One region of the Pseudomonas sp. TE12508 genome, then DNA from elsewhere that is predicted to be linked to it. Evidence: predicted binding sites of a transcription regulator. Region 1 holds the regulator's gene; each other region holds the start of a gene.

Region 1 (7,667 bases):
CGGCGTCCATGCCTTTACCATCATCGGAGATGGACAGCAGGATGTGGTCACCTTCCTGTTCAGCGGACAGAATCACCTTGCCGCTGCGAGGCTTGCCCATCGCTTCGCGCTCAGCCGGCTCTTCGATACCGTGGTCGACCGAGTTGCGCACCAAGTGGACCAGCGGGTCGGCCAGGGCTTCGACGAGGTTCTTGTCGAGGTCGGTTTCTTCGCCGACCAGCTCCAGGTTGATCTCTTTCTTGAGCTGGCGAGCCAGGTCGCGAACCAGACGCGGGAAGCGCCCGAAGACTTTCTTGATCGGCTGCATCCGGGTCTTCATGACCGCGGTTTGCAGGTCGGCCGTGACCACGTCGAGGTTCGACACGGCCTTGGACATGGCTTCGTCGCCACTGTTGAGGCCCAAGCGGACCAGGCGGTTACGCACCAGTACCAGCTCGCCGACCATGTTCATGATCTCGTCGAGACGCGCGGTATCGACCCGCACGGTGGTCTCGGCTTCGCTGGCCGGTTTTTCCGGTGGCGGTGCGGCCGGGGCACGAGCAGGTGCCGGTGCAGCAGCGGCGGCCGGTTTCGGCGCTTCGGCTTTTGGCTCGGGCGCTTTGGCCACAGGTTTCGCAACCGGTGCTGGCGCCTTGGCGACAGGAGCAGAAACCACTGCGCCAGTGCCAACCTCGGTAAACTTGCCTTTGCCATGCAATTCGTCGAGCAGTGATTCGAACTCGTGATCGGAGATCAGATCGTCGCCGGCCGCTTTAGCGGTTGGCGCAGCCGGCGCCGGAGCCGAAGCAATCGCCGACTCCAATGCATCGACCGCAAAGTTGCCTTTGCCGTGCAACTGATCGAGCAGTGCTTCGAACTCGTCGTCGGTAATATCGGAGCTGTCGCCTGGCGCTTTCGGGGCCGCCGGTGCGGTGGGCGCCGCAACCACTGCATCGGGGGCGAACTGGCCTTTGCCGTGCAATTGATCGAGCAACGACTCGAACTCGGCATCGGTGATTTCGTCGCTGGCCGAGGCATCGCTGGTCGGCACTGGCGCAGCCGCTGGAGCCTCGGCTTGAGCCTTGACGGCATTCAGCGAGTCCAGCAGTTGTTCGAATTCGTTATCCGTGATGTCGCCCGATTCTTCAGCGGCAGGTTCTTCCACCACCTCGGCGACCGGTGCCGACTCATCGGCGGTTTGCGGCTCGGCCAGACGGGCCAACGCGGCAAGCAACTCAGGCGTGGCAGCCGTGATCGGGCTGCGTTCGCGGACTTCGCTGAACATGCCGTTCACCGCGTCCAGTGCCTCGAGAACCACGTCCATCAGTTCCGAGTCGACGCGTCGTTCACCCTTGCGCAGGATGTCGAACACGTTCTCGGCGATGTGACAGCACTCCACCAGCTCGTTGAGCTGGAGGAAGCCGGCGCCCCCTTTTACAGTGTGAAAACCGCGAAAAATTGCATTGAGCAAATCCGCATCATCCGGTCGGCTTTCAAGCTCGACCAGCTGTTCGGACAGTTGCTCTAGAATCTCGCCGGCCTCAACCAGGAAATCCTGAAGGATCTCTTCATCGGCGCCGAAGCTCATTAAGGGGGGTGCTCCTGAGGTCTAAAAACCTAAAAAACCTAAAATGCTAAAACTCTAGAATCCTAGGCTGGATAACAAATCGTCCACATCGTCCTGACCGGACACAACGTCTTCTCTTTTATCGGCATGAATCTGCGGACCTTCACCCTGAGAGAGATGTTTTTGCGGATCTTTTTCAGCCAGCATCGCTTCACGGTCATGTTCGATGCCCGCAAAGCGGTCGACCTGACTGGCCATGAGCACGAGCTTGAGCAGGTTGCTTTCAACTTCGGTGACCAACTGGGTCACGCGCTTGATCACCTGACCGGTGAGGTCCTGGTAATCCTGGGCCAGCAGAATGTCGTTGAGGTTGCTCGACACGACGCGGTTGTCTTCACTGCTGCGGGTCAGGAAACCGTCGACCCGCCGGGCCAGCTCGCGGAACTCTTCGGCCCCGACTTCGCGACGCATGAACCGTCCCCAATCCGTGCTCAGCGCCTGAGCTTCGTCGCTCAGGCTGTTGATCAGCGGCGTGGCGTTTTCCACCAGGTCCATGGTGCGGTTGGCCGCGGCCTCGGTCAGCTTGACCACATAACCCAGGCGCTCGGTGGCATCCGTGATCTGAGACACTTCCTCGGCTTGCGGCATGTGCGGGTCAATCTGGAAATTGACGATCGCGCTATGCAGCTCGCGGGTGAGCTTGCCCACTTCCTGATACAGGCCGCGGTCACGGGTCTGGTTGAGCTCATGGATCAGTTGCACAGCGTCGCCGAACCTGCCTTTTTCAAGGCTTTCGACCAGTTCGACCGCGTGTTTTTTCAGGGTCGACTCAAAATCGCCCTGTGAAGATTCGTTATGCTCCATAGCTCCCCCGTGACGGACTGGCTTTGCACATCAACCGATGCGTTCGAAGATCTTTTCAATCTTGTCTTTCAACGCTTGAGCCGTGAATGGCTTGACCACATAGCCGTTCACGCCCGCCTGAGCGGCTTCGATGATTTGCTCGCGCTTGGCTTCGGCCGTGACCATCAACACCGGCAGGTGTTTGAGTTTTTCATCGGCACGCACGTGGCGCAGCAGATCAATACCGGTCATGCCGGGCATGTTCCAGTCCGTTACCAGAAAGTCGATGCTCCCGCTGTTGAGGACCGGAATCGCGGTAATACCGTCATCCGCCTCGACCGTGTTGGTGAACCCAAGGTCACGCAACAGGTTTTTTATGATCCGCCGCATCGTTGAGAAGTCATCAACGATGAGGATTTTCATATTCTTGTCCAATTCGACCTCCAAGCAGTCTTAAAACGCGCGCAGCACCTGAACGCGCCGTTCAATCAATTCGGCGTAACACTCAACAGTTGTATGGATTACAACGGGCCGTGGCCGATGCAGCAAAATGCCGTACCCACCTCGTTCGCAGTGTCCCCACACTGCCTGTCAGCGCGCTCGCCACTCCCCCAAACGCCCCCGCAAACGGGCCGCGCACTGGCTGTGTAACTGGCTGACCCGCGATTCGCTGACCCCCAGGACCTCACCGATTTCCTTGAGATTCAACTCTTCGTCGTAGTACAGCGCCAACACCAGTCGCTCACGCTCCGGCAAATTGGCAATCGCGTCCGCCAGCGCTGCCTGGAAGCGTTCATCTTCCAGATCGCGCGACGGCTCGAGATGAGCACTGGCGCCATCCTCGTGCAGCCCTTCGTGTTCGCCGTCCTGCAACAGATCGTCGAAACTGAATAACCGGCTACCGAGGGTGTCGTTCAAAATCCCGTAATAATCGTCAAGACTCAATTGGAGTTCGGCCGCAACTTCGTGATCTTTAGCGTCACGGCCGGTTTTAGCTTCAATCGAGCGAATTGCGTCGCTGACCATGCGGGTATTGCGGTGAACCGAACGTGGCGCCCAGTCCCCCTTGCGCACTTCATCGAGCATCGCGCCGCGGATTCGAATGCCCGCGTACGTCTCGAAGCTCGCGCCTTTGCTGGCGTCGTATTTGGTTGATACTTCAAGCAGGCCGATCATCCCGGCCTGGATCAGGTCTTCGACCTGGACACTGGCCGGCAAACGCGCCAGCAAGTGATAGGCAATGCGTTTGACCAGTGGCGCGTAACGCTCGATCAGCTCGTACTGCGCGTCACGTGCCGACTTCTTGTAGAGGTTGTAACCACTGGCTGTCATAGGACGGGTCCTGCGGTCTGTTGCACGAGGCGCTCGACGAAAAACTCCAGGTGCCCGCGCGGGTTGGCCGGCAGTGGCCAGGTATCGACCTTCTGCGCAATGGCCTTGAACGCCAGGGCGCACTTGGAACGCGGGAAGGCTTCGTAGACAGCACGCTGCTTCTGCACGGCCTTGCGCACGCTTTCGTCGTAAGGCACGGCACCGACGTATTGTAAGGCGACGTCGAGGAAACGATCCGTGACCTTGGTCAACTTGGCGAACAGATTGCGGCCTTCCTGCGGGCTCTGCGCCATGTTGGCCAGGACGCGGAAGCGGTTCATGCCGTAGTCGCGATTCAGCAATTTGATCAGCGCGTAGGCGTCGGTAATCGAGGTCGGCTCATCGCACACCACCAGCAGCACTTCCTGGGCTGCGCGAACGAAACTGACTACCGAGTCACCAATACCCGCAGCGGTGTCGATCACCAATACGTCGAGGTTGTCGCCGATGTCGCTGAAGGCCTGGATCAGGCCGGCATGCTGGGCCGGGCTCAAATGAACCATGCTCTGGGTGCCGGACGCCGCCGGGACGATGCGGATGCCGCCGGGCCCTTGCAACAGTACGTCGCGCAGCTCACAGCGGCCTTCGATCACGTCGGCCAAGGTGCGTTTGGGTGTCAGTCCCAGCAGGACGTCGACGTTCGCCAGTCCCAGATCGGCATCCAGCAGCATGACGCGCCGGCCGAGCTCAGCTAGAGCCAGGGACAAGTTCACTGACACGTTAGTCTTCCCGACGCCACCTTTGCCGCCGGTCACCGCGATCACCTGTACGGGATGCATGCTGCCCATGTTATTTCTTTACCTTGTCTTACTTAGACGGAGGCCACATTACTGGCTGCGCGTTCATCAACGGAACAATGCATGGCAGACCATCGATGTAGGTACAAAAACTGTTCATTAGTACCTCAGCCAACCTGCTTGGTCGGACTGTGGTAAATATCAGCGAACATGTCAGCCATGGCTTCTTCGCTGGGTTCTTCCTGCATTTGCACGCTAACGGCGCGGCTGACCAACTGATGACGACGCGGCAGATGCAAATCATCCGGAATCCGCGGACCATCGGTCAGGTAAGCCACCGGCAACTCATGGCTGATAGCCAGGCTCAACACCTCGCCCAGACTTGCCGTTTCATCCAGTTTAGTCAGGATGCAGCCGGCGAGGCCGCAACGTTTGTAACTGTGATAAGCGGCAGTTAGAACCTGTTTCTGGCTGGTGGTTGCCAAGACCAGATAATTTTTTGATTTGATGCCACGTCCAGCCAGGCTTTCGAGCTGCATGCGCAATGCCGGGTCGCTGGCCTGAAGGCCGGCGGTATCGATCAGCACCACGCGTTTGCGCAGCAAAGGTTCCAGCGCCTGCACCAGCGATTGACCCGGGTCGACATGGGTGACCGACACGTTGAGGATGCGGCCCAGGGTCTTGAGCTGTTCCTGAGCGCCGATGCGATAGCTGTCCATGCTCACCAGCGCGATGTTTTGCGCGCCGTACTTGAGCACATAACGCGCTGCGAGCTTGGCCAGCGTGGTGGTCTTGCCCATGCCTGCCGGGCCAACCATGGCAATCACACCACCCTCTTCCAGTGGCTCGACTTCCGGCGTGGCGATCATCCGCGCCAGGTGCGCGAGCAACATGCGCCAGGCCTGACGGGGTTCTTCAATATCGGTGATCAGTGCCAGCAAATCGCGCGACAACGGGCCGGACAGACCGATGCGTTGCAGGCGACGCCAGAGGTTAGCCTGGGCCGGACGGCTGCCTTGCAGCTGATTCCAGGCCAGCGAGCCAAGTTGCACTTCCATCAGTTCACGCAAACTGTTGAGCTCGAAACGCATCGAATCGAAGGCTCGCGGGTCAACTCCGCCGGAGGCTGGCGCAGGGGCTGGTGCAGCACGACGAGGTTCAGCGTAAGTCGGTTCGATCAGTGGCTCGGCGGCGGTCAGCGGCAGGCCGGCGAACAATTGGCGATTGGTGCTGTTGTCGCTCTCGCCATCGCCACGCAGGCTCAATTCGGCCTGGGCGGTGACGATCCGCGACTGGGTCTTGCGCAGCTCGTCCTCGAGCTCCATGTTCGGAACACGCGGGGCCAGCGCCGACAATTTGTAATCCAGGGCAGCCGTCAGCTCGACACCGCCGGCGATCCGGCGATTGCCAATGATGGCGGCATCAGCGCCCAGCTCATCACGAACCAGTTTCATGGCCTGACGCATATCGGCGGCGAAAAAACGCTTAACTTGCATAAACCACTACCTCAGCCGTTGGGCCCTACTGTCGCAACGATGGTCACTTGCTTGTTGTCAGGGATTTCCTGGTAAGCCAACACATGCAAACCCGGGACTGCCAGTCGGCCGAATCGCGAGAGCATCGCGCGAACCGGACCGGCCACCAGCAGAATCACCGGTTGACCTTGCATTTCCTGACGCTGCGCCGCTTCGATCAACGAACGTTGCAGTTTCTCTGCCATGCTTGGCTCCAGCAGAACGCCCTCTTCCGAGCCTTGTCCTGCCTTCTGAAGACTATTGAGCAATATTTGTTCCAACCTTGGCTCCAAGGTGATCACAGGCAGCTGCGACTCAGTGCCTACAATGCTTTGCACGATTGCGCGGGATACGCCGACGCGCACCGCGGCCACCAAAGCGGCAGTATCTTGACTCTTGGCGGCGTTATTCGCGATGGCTTCGGCGATGCTGCGAATGTCCCGTACCGGCACCTGTTCGGCCAGCAATGCTTGCAAGACCTTGAGCAACTGCGACAGCGAAACCACCCCCGGCACCAGCTCCTCAGCCAGTTTCGGTGAGCTTTTGGCCAGCAATTGCATGAGTTGCTGGACTTCTTCGTGGCCGATCAGCTCGCTGGAGTGCTTGTACAAAATCTGGTTCAAGTGGGTTGCCACGACTGTACTGGCATCGACCACGGTGTAGCCGAGGGATTGCGCCTGGGCACGCTGGCTGATTTCGATCCAGACCGCCTCCAGACCAAAAGCCGGATCTTTGGCGGTAATGCCGTTGAGCGTGCCGTAGACCTGCCCCGGGTTGATCGCCAGTTCGCGGTCCGGGTAAATCTCGGCCTCGGCCAGGATCACGCCCATCAGGGTCAGGCGGTAGGCGCTCGGCGCCAGGTCGAGGTTGTCACGGATATGCACAGTCGGCATCAGAAAGCCCAGGTCCTGGGACAGCTTTTTACGCACACCCTTGATCCGTGCCAGCAACTGACCACCCTGGTTGCGATCCACCAGCGGGATCAGGCGGTAGCCGACTTCCAGGCCGATCATGTCGATCGGCGTCACGTCATCCCAGCCAAGCTCCTTGGTTTCCTGGGCGCGGGCCGGCGATGGCAACAGTTCCTGCTGACGCTTGACCTCTTGCAGGGCCTGAACCTTGACCGTGTTCTGCTTCTTCCAGAACAGGTAAGCGCCGCCGGCCGCCAGGGCCGCCATGCTCAAAAAGGAGAAGTGCGGCATGCCCGGCACCAGGCCCATCACCGCCATCAAGCCAGCGGCCACCGCCAAGGCTTTCGGCGAGGCGAACATCTGACGATTGATCTGCTTGCCCATGTCTTCCGAGCCGGAAGCCCGGGTCACCATGATCGCGGCGGCAGTCGACAACAGCAGTGATGGCAATTGCGCCACCAAACCGTCACCGATGGTCAACAAGGCATACACCCGACCGGCATCGCCAAAGGTCATGCCGTGCTGGAAGATACCGACCGCCATGCCGCCGATCAGGTTGATGAACAGAATCAGCAGGCCGGCGATGGCATCACCGCGCACGAACTTGCTGGCACCGTCCATCGAACCGTAAAACTCGGCTTCCTGGGCCACTTCCATCCGGCGCAGTTTCGCCTGGTTCTGATCGATCAGGCCGGCGTTCAAGTCGGCGTCGATGGCCATTTGTTTGCCCGGCATTGCGTCGAGG
Region 2 (7,667 bases), on a different contig from region 1:
ATCGTCCTGGGCCGAGCCACCCCGCAACACGCAATCGACACCTTCGCGGATCAGATCCACTGGCCGGTCATTCAACCCGATTTCCAGTTCGATCAAGGGATACCGGGCAGTGAATTGCGGCAATGCCGGAATCACGATCAAACGTCCCACTCCCGCAGGCATATCCACTCGCAGCAGACCTTTGGGGTTTTGGCGAGCAGCGGAAAACACCGCTTCGGTTTCCTCCAGATCCGCCAGCAGCCGCACGCAACGCGGGTAATAGGCGGCCTCAAACGTCTTGGTGTGGAGACCCTGGATTTGTATTACCAGCACCGCATCGATCCGCAGGTGGCCATCGAGGAAACCGTCGGCGCCATGGCAGAACTGGTGAAGGCCGGCAAGGTGCGTTACCTGGGATTGAGTGAAGCATCGGCCGCCACGCTGGAGCGAGCGAACAAGGTTCACCCGATCAGCGCACTGCAAAGTGAATACTCGCTATGGAGCCGCGACCAAGAGGAGAACGGCTGCCTGGCAGCTTGCCAGCGTCTGGGTGTTGCTTTTGTGCCTTACAGTCCGTTGGGCCGGGGCTTTTTGACCGGTGCTCTAAGAAGTCCGGATGATTTCGCAGCCGACGACTACCGTCGCTTCAGTCCACGCTTTCAAGGGGAAAACTTCGCTAAAAACCTGTTGCTGGTGCAGCAAGTGCAGACCCTGGCCACTGACAAAGGTGTGACGGCGGGACAACTGGCGTTGGCGTGGGTCTTGGCCCAAGGGGATTACCTGATCCCGATTCCAGGCACCAAACAGCGTAAATACCTGGAAGAAAATGTGGCCGCGCTGGACGTGAAGCTGAGCCGCGAAGAGTTGCAGGCCCTGGAAGCGATATTCCCGGCCAATGCCACGGCAGGGCTGCGTTATCCGGAAGAAGTCATGAAGTTGCTTGACCGATAACAGGTGCCCGGCCCGTTCGATGGTTAGAGCGGGCCAGCGCTGCCAAACATCACGCCTTGGCGTTAACGCCCTTGTCATTAGGAACCGTCGTACCGTTGCCCTTGCCGTAAGCTTGCAAGTTCTGCAGTACGTAGATCGCCGTCTTGTATTCAGGGATCAGGCCAACGGCGTACTTGTCACCCTTGATACTGTTGTTCTGAATGGTGTCCAGTTGCGTGGCGAAATACTCCAGCGCATTGAACTTCGCATCCGGGTCTTTCTGTACGCCAAAACGATCAAACTTGTCACCGGCATTAAGCAAGGTCATCGAAGTAATATCGGAAATCAGGCCTTTGCCTCTCAAGAAGGCACTGAGATTGCCCAGTTGCTTGGCGGATACATTTTCCGGATCGAAGCCCTTGATGTTCCTGTGCAGTTTCTGTTCATCCATTTTCGCCGTATTCAGCGCATTGGGATTGCTTCCCACCAATGCCAGCATCTGCTTGACCCTGGCGCTGTGGGTAACAGGCTTGCCGCTGCCGGTATCCTTGACCAGTAAACCTGCCTTGCTCGTCCATGCGCCTGTATAGCCGATTGTCATGACCGGGCTCCCGACTGCGTGACGGGATGCCGATCATCCAAAACACACAGACGTCCTTGTGAGGCGACCATAAAAGTTCCTTGTTTATCCGAGTTAAGTGCGGGCGAGTATCGATGCACGCTTCAGCGTCACCAACAAATATTTCCGCTTTTTACAATTCTTGTACATTTACGACACATACCAAAAAGCCCCTTGTTTCATTGGCCAATACGAACTTTTCGATATTGGCGCAGATAACTAATCAAGCCCTTATGCACGTCTTGGTTAGTTTGTTTGTATCGATATGGACACGTCCCTTCCCGCCGTTCGTCACCCCAGGCAAATCTTGCACGATCGTACCTAAAGCTCGACATTCGTGAGCCGATACCCTTTCGATGCCCCGATTTTCAAACCCACACCCCCATAATAAAAACGCTGCGCAAGGACCGGTCCCATGCCCGCATTTCGTACCATTCAGGCTCGCTACACGCTGTTTCTGGTCCTGTTCATCCTGCTTTTATCCGTCCTGACCGTGGTTGGCATCAGTCAGCTGGTCGCGCCAAAACTGCGTCATACCGAAGAACAGGTAGCCCTCAATCGCATCGCCGAAGTGGCCGAGCAGATCCAGGGTGAACTGAACAAGGTGCAAGCCCAGCAGCGCAGCATCACTCAAACCATTCCCCTGCTCGACAGCGCCGCCATCGACACGGTCCTGCCGGGCCTGGTTGATCAGTACGGTGAACTGAAAGTCTTCGGTGGCGGGATCTGGCCATTGCCCGGTCAGCGCGAAGCCGGGCGCAATAAGTTCAGCACCTTCTGGCACCGCGATGCCTCGGGAAAACTGGCGGTCAATACGTTCTGGAACAGCGACGCCGCGCCCAACTATTACGACCAGACCTGGTACAAGGGCGGTATGCAGACTCCGCGCGGCCAATGTGCCTGGGCCGCCGCCTATAAAGATGACGCCAGCGCCGAACCGCGCACCAACTGCGCCATGGCCATTCAGAAAAATGGCGCGGCGTACGGTGTCTCGACCATTGACGTGACACTAGGCTTCTTCAATGACTTGGTGGCGCGCAAGGAAAAAGACCTGGGTGCCGAGATGCTGATCGTCGAGGCCGATGGCAAGATCATCAGCAACAGCTCGCGAATCAGCGGGCCGATCGTATTGAAAAACATCGCTGAACTGGCCGGCCAGTCGCCGTTTGCCGCTCAGGTCAAGGCCGGGCTGGCACAGCGGGACCAATCGCTGCAACGGGTCGAGTTCGATAACAACGGCGAAACCAGCACCTTCTTCATGCGCCCGATCGAAGGTACGCCGTGGTTCCTCGCCACCGCCCTGCCGACCACACTGATCACGGCCCAGCGTGACGATGTGCTCAACACGTTGAGCCTGTTGCAGATTCCGATGGTGATTCTGCTGGTGTTGCTGCAGGTCTATGCCATCCGCCAACTGATCCAGCGCATGAAAGCCCTGAAAGCCAATATCGACGCCTTGTCCACGGGTGATGCCGACCTGACCAAGCGCATCACCATCCGCGCCGAAGACGAACTCGGCGCCATCGGTCATTCGGTCAACACCTTTATCGCCTACTTGCAGAATATGATCGGCGAAGTTACTCAGGCGACGGGCGCAATGGCGTCGAGCCTGGAGAATCTGCAACGGACTTCCGCTCACACCAGCCAGATTCTGGTGCGTCATGCTTCGGAAACCGATCAGACCGTCACCGCCATTACCGAGATGAGTTCGACCGCCGACAGCGTCGCGCAGAACGCCGCCGAAACCGCCGCTTTCACGCAACGCGCCAACGAGCACGCGGATCGCTCCCGCGTGGTGGTCGGCGAAGCGTCGAGCAGTGTGGTGGCGTTGATCGATGAAGTAGCAAGTGCCACCCATAAAGTCGAAAACATGCAACAGGACGCCCAACGCATCACCGAAATTCTCGGGGTGATTGGCGCCATCGCCGGGCAAACCAATTTGCTGGCACTGAACGCCGCGATCGAAGCAGCCCGGGCCGGTGAGCAAGGCCGCGGGTTCGCGGTGGTCGCCGACGAAGTCCGCGCCCTCGCCGCCCGCACCCAGGCCAGCACTTCGGAAATCAACGAAATGCTAACCCGCCTGACCCAAGGCGTGAGTTCGTCGGTCAGCGCCATGGAAAACACCCAGGTCAGCTGTCAGTCGGCTGCCGACGCCACGGCCCGGGTCAACTCCGGCCTGGATGAAATGGCCGGCTCCGTCAGCCACATCAACAGTCTGAGTACCCAGATCGCCACCGCCGCCGAGCAGCAAAGCGCCGTGACCGAAGAGATCAATCGCAGCATGGTGCAGATCCGCCATATGGTCGATGAGCTGGTGAAAAGCGGCCAGGCCAGTGAGCTCAACACTCAGCAACTGCTGGAAGCCAATAACCGGGTGAGCACGATCATGGGGCGTTTCAAGGTTCGTTGATCGCAAAAGCAAGGCATGCCCTTCGGTGAGGGGCTTGCCCTGATGCCAGCCAGAGAAACATCGTACCTGTGGCGAGGGAGCTTGCTCCCGCTGGGGCGCAGCGGCCCCGAATCTGCCAACGTGGGGATCCGGATCGAATACGAGCGTCTGGTTTTGCGACTGCTTCGCAGCCAAGCGCAAGCAAGCTCCCTCGCCACAATGCGTTACTCATGCTGTATTACTTCGAAACAATCCGCCTCCTCTTCGCGAGAGAAAATGGTCAAAATGCATCTTTTTGGCCACAACCCGAGACGAGATCCCCATGCGAACCCACCTGCGTCTGGCCGCCCTGAGCGCCCTTTTCATCTCTTCCCTGGCCCAGGCTGCTGAGCTGATTCCCATCGAAGTTCATCGCGATGCCAACTGCGGTTGCTGCAAAAAATGGGTCAGCCATCTGGAAGCCAACGGTTTTAAGGTCGCAGACCATGTTGAAGCCGACATGAGCCAATTCAAGCAACAACACGGTGTGCCACCTCGGCTCGCGTCGTGTCACACCGGCCTTATCAACGGCAAATTCGTCGAAGGCCACGTGCCGGCCGATCAAGTACTGGCCTTGAGCAAGCGTGACGATTTGTTGGGGGTTGCCGCACCCGGCATGCCCATGGGCTCGCCCGGCATGGAAATGGACGGCATGAGTGATGCCTATCAAGTGATCGGTTTGAAAAAGGACGGCACTGACGTGGTGGTGGCGGACTACCCCGCCCATTGATGTTCGGCGCCTACATCGGGCTGTTTCTCGCGGCGTTCGGTGCCGCGACGCTGCTGCCACTGCAATCCGAAGCAGTGCTGGTGGGGTTGTTGCTCAGCAATCAGGATTGGCTCTGGTCGTTGTTGGCAGTCGCTACGCTGGGCAATGTGCTGGGCTCGTTACTGAACTGGTGGCTGGGGCGCGGCATCGAGCGGTTTCGCGAGCGGCGCTGGTTTCCGGTCAGCCCTCGCCATCTCGAGCAAGCCCAAAAGCACTACCAGCGTTATGGCCATTGGTCGTTGCTACTCAGTTGGGTGCCCATCATCGGCGATCCACTGACGCTGGTGGCTGGCGTCATGCGCGAACCGCTGGGGCGTTTCCTGGTGATCGTGACACTCGCCAAGGGCGCCCGCTATGGTGTGTTGGCCGTGGCTACGCTGGGATGGATGGGTTGAATGATCAGGGCCATGGCGGCGCGGAACCTGTGGGAGCGGGCTTGCTCGCGAAGAGGGAGTGTCAGTCGACATTAATGTTGTCTGGCACACCACCTTCGCGAGCAAGCCCGCTCCCACATGGATTTCGCTCGGCATTGCGGCCATGACCTATGTTTAATGTCACCCTAATCATGCCGGTCCAGCATCGGCGGATTTCCTGTGGAGCTTTACCCATGTCGCCCATCCTCTCCCGCTGGTTACCCGGCCTGCTGCTGACAGCGGCTCTGCCCGTTCTCGCTCACGCCCAGAACCAGAACCAGAACCAGGCCGAAACGCCGGAATACGGCCCGCAACTTCAGGGCTTCGATTACCCCTACACGATCAAGTACTTCGACTTTGAGTCCCAAGGCAAACCCCTGCAGATGGGTTACATGGACGTTGCCGCCCAAGGCAAGGTCAATGGACGCAGCGTGGTGCTGATGCACGGCAAAAACTTCTGCGGCGCGACCTGGGACAGCTCGATCAAGGCGCTGAGCGAGGCCGGTTACCGGGTCATCGCGCCGGACCAGATCGGTTTTTGCACCTCCAGCAAACCGGACCACTATCAATACAGTTTCCAGCAACTGGCAGCCAACACCCAGCAACTGCTCAAAACCCTGGGCATCCAGAAGGCCACCCTGCTCGGCCACTCCACCGGCGGCATGCTCGCGACCCGCTATGCGTTGCAATACCCCGATCAAGTCGAACAGTTGGCCCTGGTCAATCCAATCGGCCTGGAGGACTGGAAAGCCCTTGGCGTGCCCTATCTCACGGTTGATCAATGGTATGAGCGCGAGCTGAAAGTCACGGCGCAGGGTATCCACGACTACCAACGCAACACCTATTACGACGGCCGCTGGAAGCCGGAGTTTGATCGTTGGGTGAACATGTACGCGGGCCTGGCCAAAGGGCCAGGAAAAACAGCGGTGGCTTGGAACTCGGCGCTGATTTACGACATGATCTTCACCCAACCGGTGTACTACGAGTTCAAGGACCTGAAAGTGCCGACCCTGCTGCTGATTGGCACCCGCGACACCACGGCCATCAACAAGAACATCGCACCGCCCGAGGTCAAGGCGAAAATCGGTCATTACGACGTACTCGGCAAGCAAGTGGCGAAACTGATTCCCCGGTCGACACTGATTGAATTCCCGGGCCTTGGCCACGCGCCGCAGATGGAGGAACCGGCCAAATTCCATCAGGCTTTACTCGACTGGCTAAACAAAACAAATCCCGTTCGTTGATGAGGTAAGGCTGATGGCGGTGCAGATTGCGGTGATCGATGATTGGCAGGACGTGGCTCGCGATGTGGTGGACTGGTCGGTGCTGGACAGCATCGGCCAGGTGAGTTTTATCCATGACTACCCGGCCGACAACGAAACCCTGGCCGAACGGCTCGGCGCATTCGAGGTGATCTGCGTGATGCGCGAGCGCACCCGGTTCGATGAAGACCTGCTGCGCCGCTTGCCCACACTCAAGCTGCTGGTCACCGGCGGCATGCGCAACGCCGCCCTGGACCTGAAAGCCGCCGCCGCGCTGGGCATTCAGGTGTGCGGCACCGACAGCTACAAACACGCCGCCCCCGAACTGACCTGGGCGCTGATCATGGCCGCCACCCGCAACCTGGTGGCCGAAGCCAACGCCTTGCGCGCCGGTCAATGGCAACAAGGATTGGGCGGCGACCTGCAGGGCAAGACCTTGGCGATTCTCGGTCTGGGCAGCATTGGTCAACGGGTAGCCCGGTTCGGGCAGGTGTTCGGCATGCGGGTGATTGCCTGGAGCGAAAACCTGACCGCCGAACGGGCTGCCGAGGTCGACGTCACCTATGTCAGCAAACAGGAACTGTTCGAGCAGGCCGATGTGCTGTCGGTCCATCTGGTGCTCAGCGAGCGCAGCCGAGGGTTGGTTGACACTCAGGCACTGGACTGGATGAAACCCACGGCATGGTTGGTCAACACTGCCCGCGGGCCCATTGTCGATGAGTCGGCATTGATCAAGGCTCTTCAAAAAAAACGCTTGGCGGGCGCGGCGCTGGATGTGTTCGAGCACGAACCGTTACCCCGCCATCATCCTTTCAGAACGCTGGACAATGTGCTGGCCACGCCGCATATCGGGTATGTCAGCCGGCAGAACTACCAACTGTTCTTTTCGCAAATGATCGAGGACATTCAAGCTTGGGCGGCGGGAGCGCCGATCCGGCTGCTGGGCTGAAACCGAGTTATCGTTCATCGCGAGCAGGCTCGCTCCCACATTGGATCTTGGGTGTACACAGAATGTGTGACGAAGCAGATCCAAATGTGGGAGCGAGCCTGCTCGCGATGAGGCCCTCAAACCCACCACCTCCCCCTAAATTTCACGCACCACAACGGTGCAAACACCTACCCCTCCGTGCCCATCGCCAGAACTTCCTGGTCCCGATTTGACCCGCACCAGAAAATAAACCTGCCCTTCGTCGGTGCGCCTCCCCGCAAAGCGCTATGCCTGTACCCTCTTTTGACCGATTGTCGAACAATTTCACCCGTTGGCCGC
Region 3 (7,667 bases), on a different contig from region 1:
TTTTGATTGATCGATTGAAAAAATCTTTTTTACCCGCCGGGAAATTGTCGATATAAGGAGCGCCAAAGGGCAGCCTTAGCCTGGAGTTAACCTTATGAGCACTGGCAAAGAGCAATTGGACGTAGAAGACGACTTCACCCCCGTTGAGGCCGATGACGCAGAGCCGGTAGTGGAAGTGGCAAAGACCAACCTGAGCAAACGCCGCACCATCGACAACCTGCTGGAGGAGCGCCGACTGCAGAAGCAATTGGCCGATTACGATTTTGACTTATGACACTTAAAAGCCTCCCGAAACGGAGGCTTTTTACTAAGTGCCGCCCCCTGACAAACACCTGTTCATCGCGCCAAATGCTGGCAGCTTCATACCAGGCCGTTGCGCTGGGCCAATTCAATCAGGTCGACCAGTGAGCGAGCATTGAGCTTTAACAGAAGACGAGTCTTATAAGTACTAACGGTTTTATTGCTGAGGAACATTCCGTCGGCGATCTCCTTGTTTGTCTTTCCTCGGGCCAATTGTTGCAAGACCATCATCTCTCGCCCGGACAAACGATCCACCATATCAGCCTCACTGGCGTTCCCAAGACTGGAACGCACGGTATGCAGAGCCTGATTAGGAAAGTAGCTGTAGCCTGACAGCACGGCTTTTATTGCACTGAGCAACTCAGTGAGATCCTGCTGTTTGCAAACATATCCGGCGGCACCCGATTGCATGCAACGCATGGAAAAATGCCCTGGCGCCTGGGATGTCAATATCAGTACTTTAAGAGGCATCGCCGTTGATGTCAGGCGCGCGATAACTTCCAACCCATCCAGTTTCGGTATTCCAATATCCAGTATGACAATATCCGGCATAAGATCACGGGCAAGTTGTAATGCGTCCACACCATTATCTGTTTCTGCAATGACTTCGTAGCCATGACGTTCCATTAGCATACGTACCGCAAGACGAATGACGGGGTGATCATCCACGATCAGCACTTTATTCATGGGCAAGTCCAATTTTCGCTGTTCGAATTTTTAGAGCCCGCACCATAGCCTAGTCGTTTCACCCATGGCACGCCGTCACCCTCGGCCACTCGCAGCGAGAGACATGGCCTACAAACAACACGGATTATTCCTACAAAAAATCATTGCCATACGAAGAAGCAGAGATTTTACTGACCTACTATTGTTCAGTGCCTCGGCAGTTTTTTTGTATCGACTTACAACCAAAAAACGACAAAAAACAGTGTCGACGCATTAATCCACGATGCGCCGACTATTGAGCTACCCTTAAAAGTAACGGGTATTTTCCAGTACCTTCTTGCGCAATCTGGCTCAACAATCGAAAAAGCTCACACACCGTAACACTTGACCAATAACATAGCGCCATCAAAACAATTAAACAGCCATACCCGAACCCGCAACAATACAGCTACTATAACAACCTCACCACGCTAATAAAAACAGTTCAATACAACAGCAGAACAACCTGATATTAGTTATTACAACCATAAACCAATCGAGAAAAGACAATATTCAATGAGCATACAATATGATAAAACTCAAAAAAAGAATCACCAACCCCATGACAATTATTGCCATATTTGCAGCACTGTCTGAAACATCGGCCGCCGTATCCCTACCCTTTCTCGACAATGAGGAGAGGGAGCTCTATGTGTGGTTCCTGATCAGTTTTCCCTTTTATTTGCTTTTTCTTTTCTTCGTTACTCTCAACTTCAACTATCGATCGCTTTACGCGCCCTCCGATTTTGTGAAGGGAAAGCATTTCATAAAAGCCATGGAGAACGTTCATCATCCGAGTAACAGCCCATCCAGCGTAGCGCCCGAAAACTCGACCCAGCACCATGTAAACCTGCCTGCCCCCCTAAAGGATCTGCACATCGTCGATGCACGGTGGATACACAAAAAAATGGCGTTCAGCGCCTTGATGGAGAGCATTCAGTACCCTGCGGACAATCCCGCACAAGTGATCGTATTTCTCACGTGTACCGATTCGGATAAATTGCTGAAGGCAAACACGCTCAAACATTGGAAACACATGAAGAAACGCAACAGCGCAACGTTCTGTATTTCTTACAATTTGAGCTCACAGGGCGTGACGATTATGGGCTAGGTATTGAACTGTCGCACATCAGAAAGGCAGCCCTTGAAGCAGATCAAGGACAGGAAGCAGAAGGAACGGTCAGCGGAAACAAGAAGAAAGCGAAACGTTATATGCAGCAGCCCCTCTTTCAAATTTGTGGCCTTGTCATCAACAAGGCCACAAATTCATTACCGACTCAAAGGCCTCAGAAAAGCTTGCGGCCCTTGTTCGCCGCGATACGCATACGCAGGGCGTTGAGCTTGATGAAGCCCGCCGCGTCGGCCTGGTTGTAGGCGCCGCCATCTTCCTCGAAGGTCGCGATGTTGGCGTCGAACAACGACTCGTCGGACTTGCGGCCGGTGACGATCACATTGCCCTTGTACAGTTTCAGGCGCACTACGCCGTTCACGTGGGCCTGGGAAGCATCGATCATCTGTTGCAGCATCAGACGCTCAGGGCTCCACCAGTAACCGGTGTAGATCAGGCTGGCGTATTTAGGCATCAGCTCGTCTTTGAGGTGAGCCACTTCGCGGTCCAGAGTGATCGATTCGATCGCGCGGTGAGCGCGCAGCATGATGGTGCCGCCCGGGGTCTCGTAGCAGCCGCGGGACTTCATGCCGACGTAGCGGTTTTCGACGATGTCCAGACGGCCGATACCGTGTTCGCCACCGATCCGGTTCAAGGTCGCCAGCACGGTGGCCGGGGTCATTTCGACGCCGTCCAGTGCGACGATGTCGCCGTTGCGGTAGGTCAGTTCCAGGTACTGCGCTTTATCAGGAGCCTTCTCCGGGGAGACGGTCCAACGCCACATGTCTTCTTCGTGCTCGGTCCAGGTGTCTTCCAGCACGCCGCCTTCATAGGAGATGTGCAGCAGGTTGGCATCCATCGAGTACGGGGATTTTTTCTTGCCGTGACGCTCGATCGGGATGTTGTGCTTTTCAGCGTAATCCATCAGCTTTTCACGGGAGAGCAGGTCCCATTCGCGCCACGGAGCGATCACTTTCACACCTGGCTTCAAAGCATAGGCGCCCAGTTCGAAACGAACCTGGTCGTTGCCCTTGCCGGTCGCGCCGTGGGAAATGGCGTCAGCGCCGGTTTCGTTGGCGATTTCGATCAAGCGCTTGGCGATCAACGGACGAGCGATGGAAGTACCCAGCAGGTACTCGCCTTCATAAACGGTGTTGGCGCGGAACATCGGGAACACGAAATCGCGCACGAATTCTTCGCGCAGATCGTCGATGTAGATTTCTTTTACGCCCATGGCCTGTGCCTTGGCGCGGGCCGGTTCGACCTCTTCGCCCTGACCCAGGTCAGCGGTGAAGGTCACTACTTCACAGTTATAAGTATCCTGCAGCCACTTGAGGATCACCGAAGTGTCCAGGCCGCCGGAATACGCCAGAACGACCTTGTTTACGTCCGCCATGCCATCACTCCACGGGGTTCTACGGAAAGCCGTCAAGTCTACCGCTCATGCAGAATAATTTACAGAGGCGCGACAGCTTATGACGACGAAGCGACAGATTATGTCGAGCGAGCGACGATTTCAGCGGGTTCAGGAGGTCTTCGCGCTGCCCGCGGAAGCAGTGGCTGGAGGCGCCGGTTGCTCGGTCGGCGCTACCCGTTCAAGACGTACGGCAACCCGGCGGTTCTTCGCTCGATTGGCGGCATTGTTGTTCGGTGCCAGAGGATAGCGCTCACCGTGAAAACGCAGGGTGATCTGCGATTCCTGGATACCATTGGCCTTGAAGAAATCCATCACGGCCAGCGCCCTGCGTCGTGATAGTTCGCGGTTGGTCAGGCGGTTGCCGCTGTTGTCGGAATGGCCGTCGAGCTCAATGTGGTTGACCGTCGGATCGGCTTTCATGAATTCCAGCATGACCTGCAAATGGGCCTTGGCTTGGGCGTCTAGATCGATGCCCTCCCCCGGAAAGCCGACTTCGGATTGCTTCACCTGCTCGAAATTCTGCGGCAGCAACTTGGCCACGCACCCCTGGTAGTCACTGTAGGCCTTGCTGAATTTGACCGGCAGCAGACGGACTTCAGACACTCGACCGTCTCCCGAGGAGTGTCGAACCACCGGGCTGCGACCGTCCATCAACCCGTTGATCAGGCGCCCGGCCTGAACTTGCGAGCTGTTGAACAGCACGTTGCCACTGCCGATTCGTACCGAGCCCAGGTTGATGTCGCCACGCCCCGGCTGCCATGGCGCAGCGGCCGCCAGCAAGGTCGCGGAACCGCCACCGATCATCGAGTTGTAGGCCTTCAAGCGAAATGTCGCCTGTTCGCCGGCACGACGCACGAACTCTCCCGAGCCGAAATCGGTGATGGGTTGAGTCAGGCGGCATTCGAACTTGTCACCTTCGACCGTCCACTCGATGCTCTCCAGACGGGTCTGGAAAGTGAGCGCCATCGCAGGAAGGCTGGCAAACACACTGAGCAAAGCTAAATAACGCTGGCGCACGGGAGGCTCCACTGGCTTGTGCAACAAAAAGACCGACACACACATTTACGGCATACCTGTTGGGTATCGGAAGGTTGCCGCAAAACTTGATAGCGAGTGCCTGCAAGAGTCTTTTCCGGTAGCATTCCCCTGAGTTCGACCCGCCTGGAATCCCCTCATGTCCGACCGCCTGACCCTGCTGCGTCCCGACGACTGGCATATTCATCTTCGCGATGGTGCTGTGTTGACCAATACCGTCGCGGATGTCGCGCGCACCTTTGGTCGCGCCATTATCATGCCCAACCTGGTACCACCGGTGCGCAACGCGGCTGAAGCCAATGGCTATCGCCAGCGGATTCTCGCCGCGCGTCCGGCCGGCAGCCGTTTCGAACCGCTGATGGTTCTGTACCTGACCGACCGCACCCAGCCCGAAGAAATTCGTGAGGCCAAGGCCAGCGGTTTCATTCACGCCGCCAAGTTGTACCCGGCCGGCGCGACCACCAACTCGGACTCTGGCGTCACCAGCATCGACAAGATTTTCCCTGCACTCGAGGCCATGGCCGACGTCGGGATGCCCTTGTTGGTTCACGGTGAAGTCACCCGTGGCGATGTCGACGTTTTCGATCGCGAAAAAATCTTCATCGACGAGCACATGCGTCGAGTGGTCGAGCGTTTTCCGACCCTCAAAGTGGTGTTCGAACACATCACCACCGCTGACGCCGTGCAGTTCGTCAACGAGGCTTCGGCCAACGTCGGCGCTACCATCACCGCGCATCACCTGCTGTACAACCGCAACCACATGCTGGTGGGCGGGATTCGGCCGCACTTCTATTGCCTGCCGATCCTCAAGCGCAATACTCACCAGGAAGCCCTGCTCGACGCCGCCACCAGTGGCAGCGACAAGTTCTTCCTCGGCACCGACTCGGCGCCCCATGCCCAGCACGCCAAAGAAGCGGCTTGCGGCTGTGCCGGTTGCTACACCGCTTATGCCGCAATCGAGATGTATGCCGAAGCCTTTGAACAGCGCAACGCGCTGGACAAGCTCGAAGCCTTCGCCAGCCTCAACGGCCCGCGCTTCTACGGCCTGCCGGTGAACACCGATCGCATCACCCTGGTCCGCGATGAGTGGACCGCCCCAACCAGCCTGCCGTTTGGCGAGCTGACTGTAATCCCGCTGCGCGCCGGTGAAAAACTGCGCTGGCGCCTGCTGGAGGAACACGCGTGAGTGAAGACCATTTCGACGACGAACAGGACGGTCAAGGCAACGGAGGTGGTCCTCGTCATCCAATGGCTGCCAGATTCCGTGGTTACCTGCCGGTTGTCGTCGACGTAGAAACCGGTGGCTTCAATTCGGCCACCGATGCCCTGCTGGAAATTGCGGCGACCACCATCGCCATGGACGAAAAGGGCTTTGTGTATCCCGATCACACCTACTTCTTCCGCGTCGAGCCATTTGAAGGCGCGAACATCGAAGCGGCCGCTCTGGAGTTCACCGGGATCAAGCTCGATCACCCGTTGCGCATGGCCGTGAGTGAAGAAGCAGCCCTGACTGATATTTTCCGCGGCATCCGCAAGGCCTTGAAAGCCAACGGCTGCAAACGGGCGATTCTGGTCGGGCACAACAGCAGCTTTGATCTGGGCTTCCTCAACGCCGCTGTCGCACGCCTGGACATGAAACGTAACCCGTTTCATCCATTTTCCAGCTTCGATACCGCGACCCTCGCAGGTCTGGCCTACGGTCAAACCGTATTGGCCAAGGCCTGTCAGGCAGCCGATATCGACTTCGACGGTCGCGAGGCTCATTCGGCTCGCTACGACACCGAGAAGACTGCCGAGCTGTTCTGCGGCATCGTCAATCGCTGGAAACAAATGGGCGGCTGGGAAGATTACAACGACTGATCCATCACTGATCTCTCGAGACGCAAACCTGTGGCGAGGGAGCTTGCTCCCGTCGGACTGCGCAGCAGTCCCATTCTTTCAGAAAGAGAGTGGGGCCGCTTCGCTGCCCAGCGGGAGCAAGCTCCCTCGCCACAAGTGAACAGCCTGGGTTTATCCCGCCCATAAAAAAACCGGCCTTGGCAGCCGGTTTTTTTATGCCTCGAACGTGCCTTACAGCGCAGCAGCGTTCTCGGTCAGGTAAGCCGCAACACCTTCGGTGGAAGCGGTCATGCCTTTGTCGCCTTTTTTCCAGTTGGCAGGGCAAACTTCGCCGTGCTCTTCGTGGAATTGCAGAGCGTCGACCAGACGGATCAGCTCTTCGATGTTACGGCCCAGCGGCAGGTCGTTGATGATCTGCGAGCGGACAACGCCTTTGTCGTCGATCAGGAACGCGCCACGGAAAGCCACGCCGCCTTCGGACTCAACGTCGTAGGCCTTGGCGATTTCGTGCTTCAGGTCGGCCGCCATGGTGTAGCGAACTTCGCCGATGCCACCATTGTTGACCGGGGTGTTGCGCCAGGCGTTGTGGGTGAAGTGCGAGTCGATCGAAACGGCTACCACTTCCACGTTGCGTGCCTTGAAATCAGACATGCGGTTGTCCAGAGCGATCAGCTCGGACGGGCAAACGAAGGTGAAGTCCAGTGGGTAGAAGAACACCAGGCCGTATTTGCCTTTGATGGCCGAGGACAGGGTGAAGCTGTCTACGATTTCGCCATTGCCGAGTACGGCCGGTACGGTGAAGTCAGGGGCTTGTTTGCCTACGAGTACGCTCATTGGATATCTCCTGGTGTAATAACGTTGAAGAACAGGGTTCATGCCAGCCTGCCACCCTCGTGGCGACAGCCCTGTGACACAAACCTGCTTCGCAAAAGGCCGACCATCATACACCGCGTTTTTCACCTGTCCTTAGCGCCTTAATGGTTTTTTTCCTGGAAGGTAAAAAGACCGCTGCTATATTTTTCTCCTGACAACGTGAGAAGAAACCGTTCGTCAGTCACATGCCCTTATGATGAAAACCTTTCAGAAACCACTTTGACAATCATTCTCGTTAACATTAAGATCCATCGCAATTGAGTCACAACCAGCGACGGTTTTCACTTATGTATGTCTGCCTCTGCACTGGCGTCACCGACGGTCAAATCCGCGATGCAATCTATGAAGGTTGCTGCAGCTACCGGGAAGTCCGTCAGGCCACCGGCGTTG

What was found. The regulator FliA, encoded in region 1, starts transcription of late flagellar genes. The targets are predictions, from matches to a motif close to CTAAAGTTTNNNNNNNNNNNGCCGNTAA.
Region 2: a site for FliA is predicted at 1,850-1,877, ahead of ACZ9IM_RS16015 (methyl-accepting chemotaxis protein). Genes of this name have one in related genera too.
Region 3: a site for FliA is predicted at 4,611-4,638, ahead of ACZ9IM_RS16220 (flagellar protein MotY). Genes of this name have one in related genera too.

Annotation. Positions count from the first base shown of each region.
Region 1 is NZ_JBWCCN010000002.1:65,957-73,623, reverse strand. It holds gene ACZ9IM_RS02485 (chemotaxis protein CheA) at 1-1,567, opposite strand, end outside; gene ACZ9IM_RS02480 (protein phosphatase CheZ) at 1,622-2,410, opposite strand; gene ACZ9IM_RS02475 (chemotaxis response regulator CheY) at 2,441-2,812, opposite strand; gene fliA (RNA polymerase sigma factor FliA) at 2,981-3,721, opposite strand; gene fleN (flagellar synthesis regulator FleN) at 3,718-4,548, opposite strand; gene flhF (flagellar biosynthesis protein FlhF) at 4,665-5,993, opposite strand; gene flhA (flagellar biosynthesis protein FlhA) at 6,005-7,667, opposite strand, start outside.
Region 2 is NZ_JBWCCN010000010.1:206,402-214,068, forward strand. It holds partial or broken gene ACZ9IM_RS16000 (LysR substrate-binding domain-containing protein) at 1-267, opposite strand, end outside; partial or broken gene ACZ9IM_RS16005 (aldo/keto reductase) at 262-930, shown strand; gene ACZ9IM_RS16010 (hypothetical protein) at 980-1,510, opposite strand; gene ACZ9IM_RS16015 (methyl-accepting chemotaxis protein) at 1,944-3,938, shown strand; gene ACZ9IM_RS16020 (DUF411 domain-containing protein) at 4,240-4,686, shown strand; gene ACZ9IM_RS16025 (YqaA family protein) at 4,686-5,120, shown strand; gene ACZ9IM_RS16030 (alpha/beta fold hydrolase) at 5,333-6,382, shown strand; gene ACZ9IM_RS16035 (D-2-hydroxyacid dehydrogenase family protein) at 6,396-7,349, shown strand.
Region 3 is NZ_JBWCCN010000011.1:8,229-15,895, forward strand. It holds gene ACZ9IM_RS16200 (PA3496 family putative envelope integrity protein) at 95-274, shown strand; gene ACZ9IM_RS16205 (response regulator transcription factor) at 361-987, opposite strand; gene ACZ9IM_RS16210 (hypothetical protein) at 1,535-2,116, shown strand; gene ACZ9IM_RS16215 (argininosuccinate synthase) at 2,292-3,509, opposite strand; gene ACZ9IM_RS16220 (flagellar protein MotY) at 3,639-4,547, opposite strand; gene pyrC (dihydroorotase) at 4,705-5,751, shown strand; gene rnt (ribonuclease T) at 5,748-6,425, shown strand; gene ACZ9IM_RS16235 (peroxiredoxin) at 6,636-7,238, opposite strand; gene ACZ9IM_RS16240 (bacterioferritin-associated ferredoxin) at 7,565-7,667, shown strand, end outside.